Regions from separate parts of the Faecalibacterium duncaniae genome, predicted to be linked through region 2. Evidence: predicted binding sites of a transcription regulator. Region 2 holds the regulator's gene; the other holds the start of a gene.
The links. The regulator Rex, encoded in region 2, represses fermentation and respiration genes when NADH is low (regulators of the CRP and FNR family bind a similar motif). The targets are predictions, from matches to a motif close to ATTGTTAANNNNTTAACAAT.

Region 1 (10,852 bases), 1.5 Mb from region 2:
CTGCCGGTTTTGCGCCATTCCCGGGCAGCAGGAACGCACCGGCCACTGCGGCTGCGCAGGCGGCAGCGGCAATGCGCTTCCAGTTGCGCCTTACAAAAGGTCTCCAGCCCTTCGGTCTTTGTTCTGCAGGCACTTCCAGCGCCAGATTGAATTCCTGGTCGCTCTGTTCCTGCGGCGTTTGTTTCTTTTTTCGCAGCATTGGTTGCCCCTCCCTGATGTTATGGCCGGGTGCAAAGCTGCACCCGCCCTTCTTCCAACAGTATAGCGGGGCTTTCTTAACATTCGCCGGAGATATTTCTTAAGACTTGCTTAAGTTCGGTGGAAAAAGTGTAAAAAGAGACCCTCCCCGTCATCGCTTCGCAATGCCGCCTCTCCCGAAGGGAGAGGCTATGCAGGCTCTATCCGAGGTGCTGCATTGGCTCCCCCTTCGGGGGAGCTGGCAAAGCCGTAGGCTTTGACTGAGAGGGTTGTCTTATTCTACCGGGAACAGCAGCGTCATGGTGAACTGCTCATTCTCCTGTTCGATCTTGCAGTCTGCGTGCATCTTATCCATCATGGTCTCGATGCTGGTCAGCCCCACCTTGGTGCTTTCCACCGCCGGGGGCGCAGGCAGGACATGGTTGCGGAGCACAAGGCCCGCCCTTCCCTCCTGCCGCAGGAACCGCACCTCGATGGGCCGGGCCGGGTCGGCGTACTTGATCAGGTTGGAGCCGATGTTATCCAGAATGCGTCGGATATACTGCGCCCGCACGGTCAGGAGCACATCCTCGCTGCCCAGCTCCAGCGCACAGGCAAAGCCGCGCTGCTGCAGCATCTCCACCATCTCGGCCAGCGGCTCCTCAAAGATCTGGGAGAAGCGGGCCGGGGCATCCAGCTGCACCACGGTGTCCCGGGTGACCAGCGCGTACTCGAACAGATTGTCGGACAGCTGCTTGATCTGCCGGGCCTTACCGTCGATCTTTGCCAGATATTCATCCTGCTGGGCCTCGGTCTCGTATTTGTGGTGACGCAGGATCTCGGTATAGAGCAGCAGGGTGGTCAGCGGGGTGCGCAGGTCGTGGGACATCTCAGTGATCAGACTCTTGACCTTGGCGGCAGCCTGAGCCTCCTCGGCCTGCTGCTGGCGCAGGGTCAGACGCAGACCATCCAGACTGGTGGCCAGCAGGGCCAGCTCATCGTCTCCCTGGATCGTGATGGCGTGGTCAAGGTCGCCGCCCTCCATGGCCTGGATCTCCCCGCTGAGCAGGAGGATATAACGGATGATTTTCCGGCTGCTCAGGAAGAAAAACAGCGGAAAAAGGGCAAAGCTGACAAGCAGCAGGATCTCGCACCCCTTGCCGTAATAGGCATCCACGCCGTTGTAATAGAACATGGCTGTGGCCTCTTTGTCCGAAAAGGTGAGCGAGTACATCGGGAGCCAGCGCTCGGCCGGAACCGTTTCCGTCACATTTTCCCGCCCCTCGTAGACCGGAGCGACCAGCGGATAGGAGGAATAGAGCATCCGGGAGCGGTCGTAGATGATGAACATCGTGCTGCCGTTCCGCACAGACCAGTCGTCCAACTTGTCGATATCCCGGCTGGAAAGACCGCGCCGGTCGATATAGCTCTGCAGCTCCTGCACCTGCTTTTCCACAGCCTTCTGCTGGGTTTCCGGCTGGTCAAAATAAAGCCACAGGGCTTTGTTCAGCACGACCTGCATTCCCACCAGAAATACAGCACTTGCCAGTGCTGAGAACAGGATCATCAACACCAGCTTGCCGGAAAGCCCCAGCTTTTTACGCATGATCCTTCTCCTCCCCGGGCACAAAGCGGTACCCTTTCCCCCACATGGTCTGCAGACGGGCGGGGTTCTGCGGGTCTTTTTCGATCTTCATCCGCAGATTGCGGATATGTACCATCACGGTGCCGTTGGAGGTGTAGAAATAAGGTTCCTGCCACACATCCTCGTAAATCACCTGCACCGGGAAGATGCGCTGGGGGCTCTGCATGAGCAGCCGCAGGATCTTGTACTCCGTCTCGGTCAGGTCGATCTCCTCCCCGTCCACCCAGACGCGGTTGCAGTCCAGCGCCAGCTTCACGCCGTGGCTGCACAGGGTCAGGTTTTCGGCCCGGGCCGGGGCCTGCCCCTTGCCCTGATAGACGCAGTACCGCCGCAGCAATGCCTTGACCCGGGCGCTGAGCTCCGCAAAGGAAAAGGGCTTGGGCAGGTAATCGTCCCCGCCCGCGGTCAGGCCCAGCAGCTTATCGGACTCCTGTGATTTTGCCGTGAGGAACAGGATCGGCACTGTGGAGAGCTTGCGCAGCTCCTCGCAGACGCGCAGGCCGCTCATGCCCGGCATCATAATATCCAGGATCACCAGATCGACCTCCGGGCGGAACACCTCCAGTGCCCGGGTGCCGTTTTCGGCTTCGATGATATGGTATCCCTCGCCGGAAAGCAAGATGCGCACGCCGTCCCGGATATCCGGATCGTCCTCCGCGATCAGAATGGTCTGCTCTGCCATGGTCTTCTCCCCTTTTTGTCATTCTCGGTTCTAGTATAACAGCAGTTTCCTGCATTTTCCATGAAATTTTTCTAAGGATTTCTTAAGAAAACGCTTCTTCCGATCAGCCCCTGCTGCAGGGACAGAAAAAAGGCATCCCCGTAAACGAGGATGCCTTTCTCAAAACGGTTTTCTGCCCCAAAGCGCCCGCTCCGGCGTGGAGCCGGGCCGGGTCTCCGGCGCAGAGACTTACATTGCAAACTGGACGGCGCAGAAGGCTGCATAGATGCAGAGCAGCAGCACGCCCTGCCAGCGGGAGAGCCTGCCCTTGAGCAGAGCGGGCACGGTCAGGAGGAGCATGACCGCGAACATCACGGGCAGATCCATGACCAGAGAGGAATTGATGCCCATGATGGTGGAGTTCTGCGGGATGCTGAAAGGCGACACCGTGATGGACATGCCGCTGACCAGCACCAGATTGAACACGTTGGCACCAATGACATTGCCCAGCGAGAGGGAGCCGTGACCCTTTGCCAGCGAGGTGATCGCCGTGACCAGCTCAGGCAGAGAGGTGCCCAGCGCCACAAAGGTCAGGGCGATGACGGATTCCGGCACGCCCAGCGCCTGCGCGATCAGGGTGCCGTTGTCCACCAGCAGGTTTGCGCCCACAGCGATCAGGGCTGCGCCGAGGATGAGCAGGCCGATCTCCTTGGCAAAGGACATTTCCTTTTCCGGCTCGTCCTCATCTTCTTCCGGGGCGGGGGCGTTTTTCATAGCCAGCACATTGCAGACCATGTAGGCCACGAACATTGCCAGCAGCACAATGCCGATGGGGCGGCTGAAGTAGCCGGTGGTGTAGGCCACGCCCGCATACAGGGCCGCTGCCACAAAGAAGAACAGCACCGGCACCCGCAGGCTCTTGGGGTCCACCTTGCCCGGGCGGACCGCAATGGTGATGGCCGCGATCAGGGCCGCGTTGCAGATGACCGAGCCAATGGCGTTGCCATAGGCGATCTCGCCGTGGCCGGTCATGGCCGAGGTGGTGGAGACCATGACCTCAGGCAGGGTGGTGCCGATGGACACCACCGTGGCACCGATGAGCAGCTCCGGCACCTTGAAGCGGCGGGCGATGCCGGTTGCACCGTCCACGAACCAGTCGCCGCCCTTGATGAGGCAGAGCAGGCCCACGATAAACAATAATACAGGGATCAGCATATAAAATCTCTCCTTTTTAATCCATAGAGTATTATACCTGTTTCCCCTGCAAAACGCAAGCAAAATCGTGTATTTTTACCCAGCCTTCTCCACCTTTTTGGCGTTGGGGTAGATGCGCTCCATCCGGGCATTGTCAAAATGCTCATCCAGCAGCACATCCACCGCATTGGCCGGAGCCGCGCCGCTGGTGCGGGCATCGTAGCGGGCCAGCGCCAACGCACTGGTCACAAGGTTCACAGCCATGAACACAGCCAGCAGAGCGGTCATCCAGGGGCGGATCCTGCGCTTGACCGCCTTCATCCCCTTTGCCACCAGTGGGTAGCCATAGCGGATCCAGGTCACGGCCGCAATGCCCCAGAAGAAGCAGTACAGCAGGTTGATGCGCCCGCCCAGATTGAACTTGAAGCCGCTGTAATCCCAGAACACGGTGCCAAACAGCAGCTCTGTCACGGCGCTGCACACATACTCATACGCACCGCCCAGGATCACACCGAACCAGAAGATGCGGCTCTCGCTCTTCTGTTCGCCGCCCCGCAGCAGGATGGCGGCCAGCACCAGCGCCAGCCCCCATACCACGCTGAACGGGCCCCAGACCAGGCTGGAACGGCTCATCCAGACTCCGGCGGTGATGCGGCAGAAGATGGTCTCCACCACATCTCCGAGGAAAGCCCCGATGACAAAGAGCCAGAGCAGGTCGGCAAGGGAGAGCTGCTTTTCGGCACTGGTGGTAGGCTCCGGACGAGCCGCAGCAGGGTACGCCCGCTGGATCCGCTTTTCCACGCTGGCGGTAATTTTCTGCCGCAGCCTCTCCGAGCCCCTGCCCAGCTCCCGATTCAGCTGCTCGAGCCGTGGGTGGCGGTTCGCATACCGGCTGACCACCACCATGGCAGAGATCTGGTCAAGGACGGCCAGCGCCATGCCGACCCACACCACAGCGTGGAACAGCAGCGGCGGCAGGTGGGCGCAGAGCCGGAACAGCAGGTCGTTGCCCCAGCGGACTGCCGCCATGCCCAGCAGACCCCACAGCAGGGAGTATTGCAGGCAGACATAGCCGTCCAGATTGAACTTTTTATCGGAGTAGTCCCACCAGCGGCGGTGGTGGATCCGTTCCAGCAGTTTGGCGGTCAGCCACTCCACCACCGTGGCATAGATCATGCTGCCGAAGAACAGTGCCGCCAGGCTGGTGCGCTGGTCGTTCAGGCCGATGGTGATGAGCACCCCTGCCGTGCCGTACACAAAGCAGAAGGGGCCGGAGGCCACGCCGCGGTTGGTGAACCGGCGGCCCTTTGCGGTTGCAACAACGGTCTCGCCTACCCAGCCCAAAAAGGAATATACCAGATAAATTACACAAAGAGTATAGAAATTCAGGTTCATAGCGCTCCTTTCCCGGAACAAAAAGGGGCCGGGAAGCGGCATTCCCGACCCTCTTTGTTCAGTTTACGAATTACAGCTGGCTCTTATACAGTGCCTCGATCTCCTCCACGCTGGTGTCGCGGGGGTTGCCGGGGCGGCAGGCATCTGCAAAAGCAGACTCGGCCAGGAAGTGGATGTCCTCTTCCTTCAGGATGCCCTGCAGGTTTGCGGGGATGCCCACATCCGCGCTCAGCTGCTTCACAGCGGCGATGGTGGCATCGGCGGCCTCGGCATCGTTCATCTCGTCAATGCCCTTCACGCCCATGGCCTTGCCGACCGCGCGGTAGCGCTCCCCGGCAACGGTCTTGTTGTACTCCAGACCCACCGGCAGCAGGATGGCGCAGGCCACGCCGTGGGGGGTATCATACAGAGCGGACAGGCCGTGTGCCATGGAGTGGACAATGCCCAGACCCACATTGGAGAAGCCCATACCGGCGATGTACTGGCCCAGAGCCATGCCCTCGCGGCCCTCCGGGGTGTTCTGCACGGCACCGCGCAGGTTCTCGCTGATGAGCTTGATGGCCTCCAGATGGAACATATCGGAGATGGTGCAGTGGCCCTTGGTGATATAGCCCTCGATGGCGTGGGTCAGAGCATCCATACCGGTAGCGGCGGTCAGGCCCTTGGGCATGGAGGACATCATATCGGGATCGACCACAGCGATCTCGGGGATATCGTTGGTGTCCACGCAGACGAACTTGCGCTTCTTCTCCACATCGGTGATGACGTAGTTGATGGTGACCTCAGCCGCAGTACCGGCGGTGGTGGGCACGGCAATGGTGAACACAGCGTGCTTCTTGGTGGGAGCCACACCTTCCAGAGAGCGCACATCCGCGAACTCGGGGTTGTTGATGATGATGCCGATGGCCTTTGCGGTATCCATGGAGGAGCCGCCGCCGATGGTCACGATGCAGTCTGCCTCAGCAGCCTTGAAGGCTGCCACGCCGTCCTGCACGTTGGCGATGGTGGGGTTGGGCTTGATCTCACTGTAAACAGCGTAGGCGAAGTTTGCAGCATCCAGCAGGTCGGTGACTTTCTTGGTCACGCCAAACTTGATCAGGTCGGGGTCAGAGCAGACAAAAGCCTTCTTGTAGCCGCGGGCAGTCAGCTCGGGAACGATGTTCTCAATGGCACCGTGGCCATGGTAGGAAATGGTGTTCAGAACAATGCGGTCAGCCATAATTATTTTCCTCCAAATCATTCTGCCCGCCTGCCAGCGGGCTCTCTCTGTTGTTAAGGATACCACATTGTTAAACAATATTCAATGTACTTTTCTTTTGATTTCTATGAATTTTTTACACTTTCCAGCAAAAGAAAACGCTGTACCACTCCCTCAGTCTCGCATTCGCTCGACAGCTCCCTCCAGGAGGGAGCCTTCACGCGGCGGCCAACGCAAAAGCCTCCCTCTGAGAGGGAGGTGGCATCGCATCAACGATGCCGGAAGGAGTGATACAGCGTTTTTATCGTTTCATTTACCACAGCCGGATGACCTTGATGACTCCCTCGGCCTTATCGCGGGCCAGCTCAAGGTGATGCTGCAGCGCATCGGCGGCGGTGTTCCAGTTGTCGCTCAGGGCGGCATTCAGAATTTCCAGATGCTCCTCACAGGTCTGATCCTGATTGATCATGCTCACCTTGCCGGTCATAATGCGGAAACGGGTGTTCAGGCCGGTGATGCGGTCATAGCCAGAGCGCAGATATTTGTTGGGCAGGCTGCTCATCAGCAGCTCATGGAAATCATCGTCGGATTTGCAGAAGTCGTCGATCCGCTCGGGGTGGTGCATCAGCTCAGTGTAGGCCTCCAGCTGCTCCCGGGGGATCAGGTTGCCGTAGGTGCGCAGGGCGTAAGGCTCCACCAGCAGGCGCATCTCGAACATGCTGTGCACGTCCTCTTCGGTAATGCCGGAGACCATCAGCCCCTTTTTGGGCAGGATGGTGATCAGCCCCTCCTGCTCCAGGCGGCCCAGCGCGTCACGCATGGGGGTGCGGCTGATGTTGCCCATCTCGGCGCAGAGCTTCTGCTCGTTCAGAAATTCGTTGGGGCGGTACTCACAGTTCAGAATCTTCGTTTTCAGGTACTGGTAAGCCTGCAGCTTCAGGCTGAGCTTTGACTGGGAATCCATCTCTTTCATTGTTCTATCTCCTAGTTCGCAAGCAGGACCGTTCAGGCAGCAATAAGTCGCCCGCCGGACAGCTTGTATCCCTTAAATAATCCAAGTAATCATTAATATTATTATCACATATCTGGACAATGTTTACAAGACTTTTTTGAAAACTTTGGGAGCTTTTCCGTTTTGAACAGATATCATGCATTATTTTGCTATAAATTGAACAGTTTTTTTGTGCTTGTCGCCAGTGTTTCGTTCTTGTTTTGCATCAAAGGATAAATTGTGGTACACTTGACTCAGAAAGGAAGGCTGATACCATGGCAGGTCGCGGGGGGTACAACACCAAAACCCGGCAATTGATCCTGGATTATCTCATCAACAACCGCCAGCACGCGGTCAGTGCATCCAACATTCTGGAACATCTGGAGGCAGAGGGGGCCAGCCCCAATCCCACCACGGTGTACCGGTATCTGGACAAACTGGCAGGCGAGCAGCGCATTATGAAATATGTGGCCGATAAGGGCGAAAAGGCCGTGTTCCAGTATGTGGACGAGGGCCGCCACTGCCGCGAGCACCTGCACCTGAAGTGCGTGCAGTGCGGGCGCATCTATCACCTGGACTGCCACTTTATGGATGAGGTGCGTGCCCATCTGATGGCGGAGCACGGCTTCACCCTGCAGTGCGAGGGCAGCGTTTTGTACGGATTGTGCCGCAGCTGCGCACAAAACAGCCCCCATCCGGGGCAGACCGCACAAAAATGCGAACACTGTGTTGACACGGACAAAGAGCCGTGATACAATGCAGGCAGGAAAAGCGTTGATCGGGAAAAGTAAGTGCTCAAGGTTCTTTTGCAGCGAGTGCGGGCCGGTGGAAGCCGCACAGAGAATGAGCCCCGAACGAACCCCCGTGAGCTTCCCCCTGAACCTGCTTCGGGCAGTTAGTAGGGGCCGACGGCAGCCGCTCGTTATCGCGGCAGTGCTTTCAACGGGGAGAGTACACAAAAGTGACTGGTGTGTTCGCGCACCGGTAATTTAGGTGGCACCACGGATACGGCAGCATTCGTCCTAGCAAATGGGATGAAGGCTGCCGTATTTTTTTTATTTGCAAAAACTTCTCAGTCACCGGGAAACTTGCCTCTCCTATCAGGAGAGGCGGAAATGCGAAGCATTGACGGAGAGGTTTAGAGAGAGAGAGGGGTAAGAAATATGTGTTGTGTTATGGGTTACACGGGGCACGACCTGAGTGCCGCCAAATTCAAGGAGTATCTGCTGCGCACCGTGATGCGCGGGCCGGACGACCAGCGTGTGGTGGAAGGGCCTTTTGGTCTGATGGGCTTTGGCCGCCTTGCCATCATGGGCCTGACCCCGGAGGGGATGCAGCCCTTCTACCGCGGTGCCGACTGTGTGGTCTGCAACGGTGAGCTCTACGGCTTCCGCTTTGAGAAGGAGATCCTGAAGCGCCGGGGCTACAAGTTTGCCTCCGACTGCGACTGCGAGATCCTGCTGCCGCTGTATTACGAGTACGGTCTGGATATGTTCCGCCACATGGACTCCGAGTTCGCGCTTATTCTGTATGATTCCCGCAAGGACCGGCTGATCGCAGCCCGTGACCCCATCGGCATCCGCCCGCTGTTCTACGGCTATTCCAAGTCCAGCCACCAGATCGCCTTTGCCTCCGAGATGCAGAACCTGATCGGCTGGTGCGACGACATCCGCCCCTTCCCCATCGGCAGCTACTACTGCGATGGCCGCTTTGTCCGCTATGAGGACATTGCCGACGTGCCCGCCCCCATGGAGGATGACATGGAGACCACCCTGCGGAACATCCGCGAAAAGCTGATCGCAGGCGTGGAAAAGCGTCTGGATGCCGATGCCCCTGTGGGCTTCCTGCTCTCGGGCGGTCTGGATTCCTCGCTGGTCTGCTCCATTGCAGCCAAGAAGCTGGGCAAGCCCATCCGCACCTTTGCCATCGGCATGGACACCGATGCCATCGACCTGAAATATGCCCGCCAAACCGCCGATTATCTGGGCAGCGAACACCATGAGATCATCATCAACCGGGACATGGTCATCCAGAGCCTGGAGGAGGTCATCCGACTGCTGGGCACCTGGGATATCACCACCATCCGCGCCAGCATGGGCATGTACCTGCTCTGCAAGGCCATCCACGAGCAGACCGATGTGCGCGTGCTGCTGACCGGCGAGATCTCCGATGAGCTGTTCGGTTACAAGTACACCGACTACGCCCCCACCGCCGATGCCTTCCAGCAGGAGAGCCAGAAGCGCATCCGGGAGCTGTACATGTACGATGTCCTCCGGGCCGACCGCTGCATCTCCGCCAACAGCATCGAGGCCCGCGTGCCCTTTGGCGATCTGGATTTTGTGCGCTACGTCATGGCCATTGACCCCGAAAAGAAGCTGAACAGCTACGGCAAGGGCAAGTACCTGCTGCGCAAGGCCTTTGAGGGCGACTGGCTGCCCCCGGAGATCCTCTGGCGCGAAAAGGCCGCCTTCTCCGATGCCGTGGGCCACAGCATGGTGGACGACATCAAGGAGTACGCCGAGAGCCTGTACACCGATGAGGAGTTCCAGCTCCGCCGGGCAAACTACTCGGCCCACTGTATGCCCTTTACCAAGGAGAGCCTGTTCTACCGTGAAATCTTCGAGAAATACTACCACGACCAGAGCCGCACCATCGTGGGCTTCTGGATGCCGAACAAGGCATGGCCCGGCTGCAACGTCAACGATCCTTCTGCCCGTGTGCTGGCAAACTACGGCGCTTCCGGCGTGTAATCCTTTTTCCAGACAGCAAAAGACGGTGTGTCCGCTCCGGGCACACCGCCTTTTTGTTTACTCCAGATTCAGTTTATTTTTCATCAGCCACCGGGTCAGGAAGAAGTATGCCGCCGCAATGGCTGCAGTCACGGCAAAGCAGAACAGATAGCCAACGTCTGTTCCAAGTGCCGCCGTCAGCCAGCGCATCGGGGTCGCTCCATAGCTCACACCGGTCACGTTCACACCCACGACCCGGTACGTGACATCCACGATCATACTCACATCATTCGTGCCCAGCAGCTTATCGAGCTGGGTCTCCACGATGTTCAGGCCGATAAACGCGAGGATCCCGGCCACCATCACATGCTTGGGGAATTGATGGGCGATCATACAGGCAGCGTAAACGCAGAGGATGAGGCTTGCCAGCCGGGCCAGATTGATGAGGATGGTCCAGAACGTCACCAGCCAGAACTTCGCGCCCAGTTCTCCATACAGCATCCCCCACAGCTGCTTCCAGCTGTTCCAGTCCACCATGCCGAAGGTCTCCGAGTCAATCACACCGATGCTGACCATCACCGTGATGCAGACGATGCCCACAAGGCCGCTGCACAGCACCCAGACCATGCTGGTGAGGAGCTTGGAGAGGATGAGCTGGTTCTCATTGACCGGCAGCGTGTGCATCAGGTAGCCTTCCCGGCCCAGCAGGTTCTGATAAAAGCGCTGGATGGTGTTCACGAAGCAGAGCACCGCGATGGCAAGGATGACCGAGACATACACGATCATCAGAATCACTTCGAGATTCTGGAAGCTTGTGCTGTGAGCCAGCGCGTGTTCCTGCCGGAAGGTCACGCCCAGCACC
Region 2 (10,852 bases):
GCGGTCGGTCAAAGATTCAAATGCCATGTTCGGTGCTCCTCTCAAAATAGTAATGGTGTCAGCTCTCGTTGACTTCGTCGATGGAGCGGATCAGCCCCAGCATCTTGTTCAGCGTTGCTGCATACTCAGTGGTGGTGAGCCTGGCATAGGGGCCGGTGCACTCGAACCGCGCGTCAATGACCAGCTGTTCCAGCTCCTCCAGCTTTTCCTGCACCCGGCGGTAGCGGCCTGCAAAGCCAACCTTGGCTTCCAGCTCTTTCAGGGTGGTCTCGCCATGCTTGATGGCATCCCGTGCGCCCTGACGGGTGATCCCGAAGTTTTCCCCGATCTCACTGAGGGAGAGGTCGTCGTTGTAATACTGGTTCAGCATCTCGCGCTGCTTGGGCGTGAGCACCTCGCCATAAAAATCGAGCAGATAGCCCATTTCAAAGTCTTTTGCCATGATGCGTTCTGCCCTGACCTCCATTTGTTGTAAAGTTTATTTGCTTTACATACGGAGTATAGCAGACATTCTTTTCCTTGTCAAGGCTTTTTTCCATCACTCTGCTGATTTTTCAGCAGATTTTTCTCCATTTTGTCCAATTGCGGCTTGACGCTGGGCACAGGATGCGCTACCTTATAGGTATTAAACCTCTCAGTCTAGGCCTGATGGCTTTGCCAGCTCCCCTAACAGGGGAGCCCTTGGCATGGCAGACAGTTCTGTGCTGACTGCTCAGGTTTGCGTAAGGGAGGAATTTCGTGGCAATCTATCCAAACATCTACCAGACCCTGGTCCCCTGTCCGATCGTGGAGCTGCGGGGCTATCTTGCCGCCTGCGGGCTCAAAGGGCGGCTGTATGCTTACCTTGATTATAATGGGCCCACCGGCACGTCCCGCGATTCGGTGGCCGAGGGGATGCTGGCCCTTGCGGCGGAAAAGCACAAGCTGCTCCCTGGCCAGCCCATCATTGAAGCGGCCTCCGGCTCCTTTGCCATGGCGCTGGCCCTTGCCGGGCGGACGGCGGGCCACCCCGTGGTGCTGACCATGCCGGAGGATGCCCCGGCCCTGCGGCAGGAATACCTGCTCCGGCTGGGGGCACAGATCCTGCATTCCCCCGCCCAGCGGGGCCTTGCGGGGGCCCGGGCGCTGGCAGAGACCACCGCCGCCGAAAAGGGCTGGTACTATATGAACTGGCTTGCCAACGACGATAACCCCGAATACCATCGCCGGGTGACCGGCCCCGCCATCGTGCAGGCCATCTCCCGGGAGGGCCGCAGTCTCGTGGACACCATCACCGTCGGCGTGGGCAGTGCGGGCACCATCACCGGCGTAGGCGAGACCATCAAGGCCTGGACCAACGATGTCCGCATCGTGGCCGTGGAACCCTTTGAGAATCAGGCTCTGGGCGGCGGCTTCACCGGCGGGCACGGCATCCCGGATATCGGCTACGGCATCGTGCCGGGCAATTACAACGCCTATGTTGTGGATAATGTAGCCGCCGTTACCAGCACCGATGCCAACCGCGCTGCACAGCGGGTCCTTGCCACCGATGCCATTCCCGCCTCCCCTGCCGCCGGTGCAGCCCTCCACGCCGCTGCACAGCTGATTGCCACCGGCACCAGCCGCTCGGCGCTGGCCATCTTCAGCGGACGGCAGGCATTTAATCTATAAAGAAAAGAGAGTTCCAAATGACCAAGGATATGACGACCGGCCCGATCACACCGCTGCTGGTCAATTTCACCATTCCCCTTGTGCTGGGCAACCTGTTCCAGCTGACCTATAACGCCGTGGACAGCATCATTGTCGGCAAATTCGTGGGCGAGGATGCCCTTGCCGCCGTGGGCACCTCCAACCCGCTGATGACGCTGGCGATCCTGTTCATCAACGGTGTCTGCCTGGGTGCAGGCATCCTTGTCAGCCTGGCGTTCGGCGCAGGCAACACCGAGCTGGTGGAGCGTCAGGTCTCCACCACCGCCATTGCAGGCTCCGTCTTTTCCCTGGTGTTCTCGCTGACCTGTGTGATTTTGGCAAACCCGCTGCTCCGTCTGCTGCAGGTACCGGAAGAGATCCTTCCCATCGCTGTGAACTACCTGCGTATCGTGTTCGGCGGGCTGCTGTTCACCTTCTTCTATAATTTCCTCGCCGCCACCATGCGCGCGCTGGGCGACAGCAAAAGCGCGCTGTACTTTCTGATGATCAGTTCGGTGCTGAACATCGGCGGTGACCTGTTCTTTGTTGAGGTGCTGGACTGGGGCTCCGAGGGCTGTGCCCTTTCCACCGTGCTGAGCGAAGCGCTCTGCTGCGTGTTCTGCCTGATCTATATCCGCTGGAAGGTCCCTGTGTTGCAGCTGGGCAGGCGCTGGTTCATTTTTGACTCCTCGCTGCTGAAAAAGACCATCAGCTACGGCTGGACCAGCGCCATGCAGCAGGCCACCGTTCAGCTGGGCAAGATCGCCATTCAGGCCATCGTGAACACCATGGGTGTCAGCGCCATGGCAGCCTTTGCCGCCGCAGGCCGCATCGATGACTTTGCCTATGTGCCCCAGCAGAACATCGGCCATGCCACCACCACCCTGATGGCCCAGAACCGCGGTGCAAGTAAAAAAGAGCGTGTCCGCGCCAGCTTCTTCTGCGGCCTGAAGTTGGAGTTCCTCTACGCCATTTTTATCACCGCTGTCTGCTTCTTCTTTGCCGAGCCCATCATCCGGCTCTTCGTCACCGATGCCGCCGTGGTGCATCTGGGAGTGCGCTTTTTGAAGCTGGTCTCCCTGTTCTATCTGATGCCCTCGCTGACCAATGGCATCCAGGGCGGCTTCCGCGGCCTGGGCGACCTTAAGATCACCCTGAACAGCAGCACGCTCAACATGGCAGGCCGTGTGGCGGCCGCTGCCGTCTTTGTGCTGCTGATGAAGATGGATATCGAGGCCCTGCCGTACAGCTATGTTGTGGGCTGGATCCTCATGCTGGTCTATGAAGCCCCCATGATGGTGAAGTATCTGCGGAAGGGCGAGCTGTAAGCCTGACACCGCCCCGGGCAGACCCGTGCTCTCACTCTGCCCGCTCGATCTCCCGGTACAGCCATTCCAGTGCATCAGAGATGCCGCCCAGCTGATCGATGAGCTTCTCCTTTACGGCCTTTTTGCCGTCCAGCATGGTGCCCACGTCCATCACCAGCTCACCGGTGCGGAGCATCAGCTCCGAGTAGCGCGCTGCCGTAATGCCGCTGTGGCCCGCCACAAAGCCGGTGATGCGCTCCTGCATCTGCTCGAACCATCGCATGGTCTGGGGCACGCCCAAAATCATGCCGGAGTGGCGGACCGGGTGCACCGTCATGGTCGCCGTGGGCACGATAAAGCTGCGCCGGGCGCTGACTGCCAGCGGGATGCCGATGGAGTGGCCCCCGCCCAGCACGACCGTGGCACTGGGCTTCGAGATGCTGGCAATGAGTTCTGCCAGCGCCAGCCCGGCCTCCACGTCCCCGCCCACGGTATTGATGAGCACCAGCAGGCCCTCCACAGCGGGGTCCTCCTGCACTGCCACCAGCTGCGGGATCACATGCTCATACTTGGTGGTCTTCTGGCCCTGCGGGGCCTCCACATGGCCCTCGATCTGGCCGATCACGGTCAGGCAGTGGATGGCATGGGGGCCGCGGGTGCGCCACACCGTGCCCAGATCTTCCAGCTGCTCTTTCTCCAGCCGCTGCTGTTCGGTGGTTTCCTTTTCATATTCCGGCATGTTGGCTCCTCCTCAGGGTGTTTTTTTCAGTGTTCCCGGGGATCGAAGCAATATGCGGCGGCTAAGATTTCTTTACTTTGAAAAAAATTGGCCCAGAGGATTTGACATTCTGTCTCATTGCAGTATACTTTATACTAAGAATAAGATTGACAAGTATATATCATTATTGTTCAGAAACTGTCTTAATCGCCGGTGCACCTTGCAGGGTGCAAAGAGACCGGCATTCCCTTTGGATGAAAGGAGAACCATTTCCATGAACAATCCCGGCAAAGCTTCCCTTCCGGTGATCAAGCGCCTGCCCAAGTACTACCGCTACCTGCGGACGCTGAAGAACGACGGCATCACCAGCATCTCCTCCCGCGAGCTGGCCGCCCAGATGGGCACCACGGCCTCTCAGGTGCGGCAGGATTTCAACTGCATCGGCGACGTGAACGGCCGCCAGGGCATCGGCTACTCGGTGGAGAACCTGCTTTCCATCCTGGAGCATCTGCTGTTCGGCAACGGTGACCTGCTGCCCACCATCCTCATCGGCTGCGGCCGGTTGGGCAAGGCAGTCAGCCGCTTCATCACCACCGACACCAACGGCTACAAGCTGATCGCCGCCTTTGACAATTCCCCCAGCGAGGTGGGCAAAGAGATCAACGGCATCCAGATCTTACACGTTGACGAGCTGGAGGCCTTCTGCGCAGAGCATAAGCCTGAGGTGGCTGTGTTCTGTGTGCCCCGCAGCGGTGCGGAGGAGCTCAGCGGCCGGCTGGTCGAGCTGGGCATCAAAGGCTTCTGGAACTTCTCCCACTATGACCTGTCGGTGCCCTACCCCGAAGTGGTGGTGGAGAACGTCCACCTGGGCGACAGCCTGATGAGCCTGGGTTACCGCCTGCGCAATCAGGACTGATCTAACATCTATTCATAACATATCACAGAAAACAGGCAGCCCTCTCCCCCCGAACGAGCAGAGAGGGTTGCCTTTTTATGAGGAGAGCAACTATGGCGAAGCTATACTTCCGATACGGTGCCATGAACAGCGGCAAAAGCACCGCGCTGATGCAGGTGGCCCACAACTACGAAGAGCAGGGGATGCGGGTGCTGATCCTGAAGCCCCAGGTGGACACCAAGGGCGGCGGCGAGCTGGTCAGCCGCCTGGGCGTGCGCCGCAGGGCCGACCTGCTCATCCCGCCCGAGGTGGATGTGTTCGAGGCCGTGCGCGCCGCTTCTGCCGGGGAACAGCCGCTGGCCTGTGTTCTCTGCGACGAGAGCCAGTTCTTTACCCCGGCACAGGCCGAGCAGCTGTTCATGGTCACGGTAGACCTGAACATCCCGGTCATCTGCTACGGCCTGCGGTCAGACTTCTCCCTCAAGGGCTTCCCCGGCTCCACCCGTCTGCTGGAGCTGGCCCACACCATTGAGGAGATGAAGACCATCTGCACCTGCGGGCGCAAGGCCACCTGCAACTGCCGCAGGGTCAATGGGGAGTTCGTCTTTGAGGGCGAGCAGGTCGCCATCGATCTGGAAAACGATGTGCAGTACGTCAGCATGTGCCCCCAGTGCTATTTCAAGGCACGGCGGGCGTTTTACGCCAAACGGAACGCACAGTAAGTGTCGATCTCCGGCAGGCACAGGAGCCCTCTCCTGCGTGAGATCCCAGATCTCCCAAAAGATTTTTACAGTTTTCAGAGCGCTGCCCAGCCGGGCAGCGCTCTTTTTTGCTCGTCCTCTTTTGAAGTGATATATCAGTTGTATCCCACTGCGAACGTTTTTTGCGCAATTGATATATCAGTTTATAAAATAGCGATATCGTCACTTTTTTCACACGTTGTATACAACATTATACCGTCAATTTCGCAACAAGTTACAATACTATTGCAATTTTAGAGGTTCTGCTACACTCTCTCGGCCCGTTTCTATGCAATCTATCCAATTATGCAGATTGCATATTTTTTCGCTCCAAGTTTATTCATTTCGGCAATGCCGTCAAATCGCTGCAAATCACGAGAGCAATATTTGTTCGTTTTTTGTCCGTATCACTTCAATTTACATCTTTCTTTTTCCCATCCCTTTTGTTATCATATTTGTATACAACGAGCCTTGTGCAGAAAGGCCCGCTCGATGTTTTTTGATTTATTAGGAGGAGAACAACAATGAGCAAGGCAATTTCCCGTCGTGATTTCCTGAAGGTCACCGGTGCTGTTGGTGCAGCTGGTCTGCTGGCTGCCTGCGGCGGCAATGGCGGCGCTGCTTCCAGCACCGCTTCTTCCGCAGCCGAGGCTGCTTCTGTGGCTGGCCTGAGCAGCGATCCCGTTACCCTGACCATGAGCTGGTGGGGCGGCGAGTCCCGCCACAACGCTTATCAGGAGGCCCTGAAGGCTTTCTCTGCTGAGCACACCACCATCACCGTCAACCCCACCTTCGCTGCATGGTCCGGCTGGGAGGACACCATGTCCACCAAGTTTGCAGGCGGCGTGGCTGAGGATGTCTGCCAGATCAACTGGAACTGGCTGTACAACTACTCCGGCAACGGCCAGACCTTCCTGGATCTGAACAGCGTCACCGATTACCTGGATATGTCCCAGTGGGACGACGCAAAGCTGGGTGCCTGCAACGTTGCAAATGCACAGCAGTGCGTGCCCATCTCCATGACCGGCCGTATCTTCTACTGGAACATGACCACCTTTAACAAGGCTGGCATCACCGAGGTTCCCGCCACTGAGGATGACCTGTTTGCAGCAGGCAAGGCTTTCCAGGAGAAGTTGGGCGATGATTACTATCCCCTGCACCTGGGCGCATACGACCGTATGATCCTGATGGTGTTCTACCTCGAGTCCAAGTACGGCAAGGACTGGGCAGATCCCACCACCTCTACCCTGAACTACACCGCTGACGAGATCGCCGAGGGCATCGACTTCATCAAGAGCCTGGTCGACGGCCACGTCATCATGCCGCTGCCCACCTACTACGGTGCAAACGGCGACGGTGCTACCCACCAGTCCAACGAGTGGATCACCGGCAAGATCGCCGGCATCTTCGAGTGGGATTCCGCTGCTTCCAAGTACCAGGACGCTCTGGACGAGGAGAACAAGCCCGGCTTCACCGTTGGTGAGGAGATCAAGTTCGGCGATTACAACGGCGGCTTCTCCAAGGTCTCCATGGGCATGGCCATCACCAAGACCTGCAAGAACCCCGCTGAGGCTGCTACCCTGATCGAGTACCTGTGGAACGGCGACGGCGCTGCCATCATGGGTTCCGAGTGCGGCATCCCCGCTTCCAAGGCTGGTCTGGCTACCGCTCAGGCTGCCGGTAAGATCAACGAGCTGGTCGCTGAGGCAAACGGCAAGGTCATGAGCTTTGTTTCCTGCCAGCTGGATCCCCTGTTCGAGTCTTCCGATTTGAAGGCTACCGGCACCGGCACCTATCAGGAAGTGTTCGATACCGTTGACTACGACAACAAGAGCGGCGCAGATGTTGTTGACGTTCTGCTGGACGGCATGTCTGCTGTTGGCTACACTGTCTGATCTTCTTTGCTGACCTGAGTCAAATTACATATCAGGGGCATCGTCCACCCGTAGGCCCGATGCCCCTTTTTTCTCAGGCACAGGTTACAATTTTCTGACAAATCTGTTGCCAAAGTGTGACATAAGGTTTGTTGCACTGATTTTCACCAAAGGAGGATCCCCGGATGAAAGAAAGCAAAGCGCCCTCTCTCGGGCGTACCCCCGCACAGAAGTTCCTGGATAAGTGGCAGGGTCTGATCTACCTGATCCCCTGGATCATCGGCTTTATCGTGTTCAAGGCCATCCCCTTCGGTCAGTCGCTGTATTACAGTTTCACCGACATGAACTTCTTCAATGGCATCCACCAGTACGGCGTGATGAACTACGTCACCGCCTTCTCTGATGCCAAGGTCACCAAGGCTCTGGTCACCACCTTCAAGTACGCCTTCATCACCGTGCCCCTGAAGCTGATCTTTGCTCTGTTCATCGCATACATCCTGAACTTCAAGATCGCCTGCGTGAACCTGTTCCGTACCGTTTACTACATCCCGTCCATTCTGGGTGGCTCCGTTGCCATCGCCGTGCTGTGGAAGGCTGTTTTCCGTGATGATGGTCTGGTCAACACCATCATCCGCGCCATCACCTTCGGCCACGCACAGGGCCCCTCCTGGCTGAGCGACCCCAACTATGCGCTGTGGATCATCTGCTTCCTGCGCATCTGGCAGTTCGGCTCCGCCATGGTGCTGTTCCTGGCCGCCCTGAAGGGCGTGCCTGCAGACCTGTACGAGGCTGCCACCATCGATGGTGCCGGTAAGTGGAAGCAGTTCTTCTCCATCACTGTTCCCATGATCACCCCCATCATCTTCTACAACCTGGTCACTCAGATCTGCCAGGCTTTCCAGGAGTTCAACGGCCCCTTCATCATCACCAACGGCGGCCCGCGCAACTCCACCACCCTGATCTCCATTCTGGTTTACAACTACGCCTTCAAGTCCAACCAGATGGGCATGGCTTCCGCTCTGGCCTGGATCATGTTCGTGATCGTCTGCATCCTCACGATCATCGCCTTCACCAGCCAGAAGAAGTGGGTCTACTACTCGGATGAAAGGTAAGGTGTGACAGTATGGGAATGAAAGCATCCAACGCCATTGCGACGTTTTTTAAGTATCTTGTCCTGATCCTGGTGGGCCTGATCATGATCTATCCCCTGCTGTGGATGGTCAGCGCTACCTTTAAGGACAACAGCGAGATCTTTGCAGGCATCGGCCTGTGGATCAAGAACCCCACCCTGGAGGGCTACAAGAACGCGCTGAACAACTTCGGCGGTTCCATCAACATCCTGCAGGCCATGCTGAACACTTATTCTTATGTTCTGCCCAAGGTCATCTGCACGGTGGTCTCCTCCTGCATTGCAGCCTACGGCTTTGGCCGTTTCGACTTCCCGGGCCGGAAGATCCTGTTCAGCATCATGCTGGCCACCCTGTTCCTGCCTCAGGTCGTTCTGAACGTTCCTCAGTTCCTGCTATACACCAAGTTCGGCTGGGTCAACAGCCCGTTCTATCTGGCCATCTGGGTCCACACTGCATTTGCAACTGAGACCTACTTTGTTTACCAGCTGGTGCAGTTCATGCGCAATGTCCCGCGCGATCTGGACGAGGCTGCCGCCATTGATGGCTGCAACTCCTTCCAGACCCTGTACAAGGTCATTGTCCCCATGCTGATGCCCGCTCTGGTGTCCTGCGCACTGTTCCAGTTCATGTGGAGCTGCAACGACTTCATGGGCCCCCTGCTTTACGTGCAGACCCCTGCAAAGTACCCCATGTCCCTGTTCGTCAAGCTGTCCATGGACGGTGATACCGGCTTTGCCTGGAACCGTATCCTGGCCCTGTCCCTGATCTCCATCCTGCCGCAGCTGATCGTTTTCTTCTGTGCACAGGATCAGTTCGTCGAAGGTATCTCCGCCGGTGCTGTCAAGGGCTAAGCACCCCCTCTGCGGACAGAACCATTGACTTTCGATGAATAAGCAACGCCCCCTGTGCACAGCACAGGGGGCGTTGTTCTTATCCGCGGTGGCTCTTGCGGTATTGCAGCGGCCCCGTTCCCATCGTCTCGCGGAACACGCGGCGGAAATGGGCGGCGGAGGCAAAGCCGGTCTGCTCGGCCACCGCGCTGATGTTCAGGTCGGTGCTCTCCAGCAGACGCTGGGCAGCCTCGATGCGGCGGCCATTGATGTAATCCACAATGGACTGGCCCGTGACCCGCCGGAACAGTCGGCTCAGGTAATAGGGTGACAGGTAGAACCGCGCAGCCACATCTGTCAGGGAAAATTTCTGCTGGTAGTTGGCTGCAAGGTAAGCGCAGATCTGTTCCACCGTCTCGTTGCGGGGGCGGATATCCTGTTTTTCACTGCGGCACTCCTGCTCCACATAGTGCAGGATGAGGGTAAGATAGATCATGCCGGGGCTTTCCGGCTCGCTCTCGGCGCTCTGCATCATGCCCAACAGGGTGCGCAGGCGGCCTGACCACTGCACCGGGCCGTACAGGGCCGTTTGTGCTCCCGGCTCGAACAGCGGCATGAAATCCCGCTGCATCAGGTTTTTGAGCACCGGGAGAACGCCCGCCGGGAACCGGCAGCCGAGGAGCTCGGGGGCAATGTGGCCCGCCTGCTGCAGCAGGCCTCCGCCGGGGCCCAGCAGCAGCACACAGCCCGGGTTCACCAGCAGGCTCTCGCCGCCCCGCACCAGCGTAAAGCTGCCGCCGGACACCAGAATGATCCGGCAGATCTCCTCCTCCTCGGCCAGCTCATACTGGCCGGTCTGGAACCGCAGCGCCTTTGCCGTTACCCGGCCGCTCCATTTTTCCCGTTCCGCTTTCATCCGCACACCCCATTCAACAGTTTCTTTTTCTCAGTGTACCATGCCTGCCACCTGTGGGCAACCCCCTACTCAAACACACTTTACATGGTCAAGTGTAAAACATGCCCGTCACCTGTGGGCAACCCATAAATCTTTCAACATCCAAGGAGGCATCCTGTTTATGAAGCTTTCCCTGATCCGTTCCATGACCCGCAGTGCCGTGTTCGAGCTGGAAAACGGCCTGTGCTATCGTCCGGCGCATCCCTTCACCATTCAGCTGAACGGCGAGACCGTTTACACTGCCTGCGAGACCAACGTGTTCTCCCTGTTCAGCCTGCTGCCCGGCACCCCCTACACGGTTGCCGTGCAGGCTGAGGGCGAGACCCTGACCCTCGATTTCACCACTGAGGCTGAGACCTTCTTTGTGGACGCATCCCGCTACGGCCTGGTGGCCGACGGCACCACCGACAACACCGGCAAGCTGCAGGCTGCCCTTTCCACCTGCCCCAAAGGCGGCACGGTGTATGTGCCCGCCGGGCGCTACCGCACCTCCAGCCTGTTTATGAAGAGCTGCACCACCCTCTACCTGGAAAAGGGTGCTGTGCTGCTGGGCGACAATGACCGCACCCACTACCCCATCCTGCCCGGTGTCATCCCCAGTGAGAACGAGGTGGATGAATACTACCTGACCGGCTGGGAGGGCAACCCGCTGGACAGCTTTGCCGGTCTGCTGAACATCACTCAGGTGCACGACGTGGTGGTGACCGGCGAGGGCACGCTGGACTGCGATGCCCA

Region 1: the regulator Rex is predicted to act here: its motif matches at 6,358-6,377, upstream of fucO (lactaldehyde reductase).

Annotation. Positions count from the first base shown of each region.
Region 1 is NZ_CP048437.1:950,917-961,768, reverse strand. It holds gene GXM22_RS04535 (RND family efflux transporter) at 1-199, opposite strand, end outside; gene GXM22_RS04530 (sensor histidine kinase) at 473-1,783, opposite strand; gene GXM22_RS04525 (response regulator transcription factor) at 1,776-2,504, opposite strand; gene GXM22_RS04520 (calcium/sodium antiporter) at 2,733-3,698, opposite strand; gene GXM22_RS04515 (putative ABC transporter permease) at 3,774-5,072, opposite strand; gene fucO (lactaldehyde reductase) at 5,143-6,291, opposite strand; gene GXM22_RS04505 (GntR family transcriptional regulator) at 6,584-7,243, opposite strand; gene GXM22_RS04500 (Fur family transcriptional regulator) at 7,537-8,013, shown strand; T-box leader at 8,027-8,289, shown strand; gene asnB (asparagine synthase B) at 8,437-10,011, shown strand; gene GXM22_RS04490 (hypothetical protein) at 10,069-10,852, opposite strand, start outside.
Region 2 is NZ_CP048437.1:2,482,667-2,493,518, forward strand. It holds gene ffh (signal recognition particle protein) at 1-27, opposite strand, end outside; gene GXM22_RS11930 (sigma factor-like helix-turn-helix DNA-binding protein) at 59-442, opposite strand; gene GXM22_RS11935 (pyridoxal-phosphate dependent enzyme) at 739-1,650, shown strand; gene GXM22_RS11940 (MATE family efflux transporter) at 1,668-2,996, shown strand; gene GXM22_RS11945 (ClpP family protease) at 3,028-3,714, opposite strand; gene GXM22_RS11950 (redox-sensing transcriptional repressor Rex) at 3,968-4,609, shown strand; gene GXM22_RS11955 (thymidine kinase) at 4,702-5,310, shown strand; gene GXM22_RS11960 (ABC transporter substrate-binding protein) at 5,853-7,223, shown strand; gene GXM22_RS11965 (carbohydrate ABC transporter permease) at 7,388-8,314, shown strand; gene GXM22_RS11970 (carbohydrate ABC transporter permease) at 8,326-9,183, shown strand; gene GXM22_RS11975 (AraC family transcriptional regulator) at 9,263-10,078, opposite strand; gene GXM22_RS11980 (glycoside hydrolase family 28 protein) at 10,239-10,852, shown strand, end outside.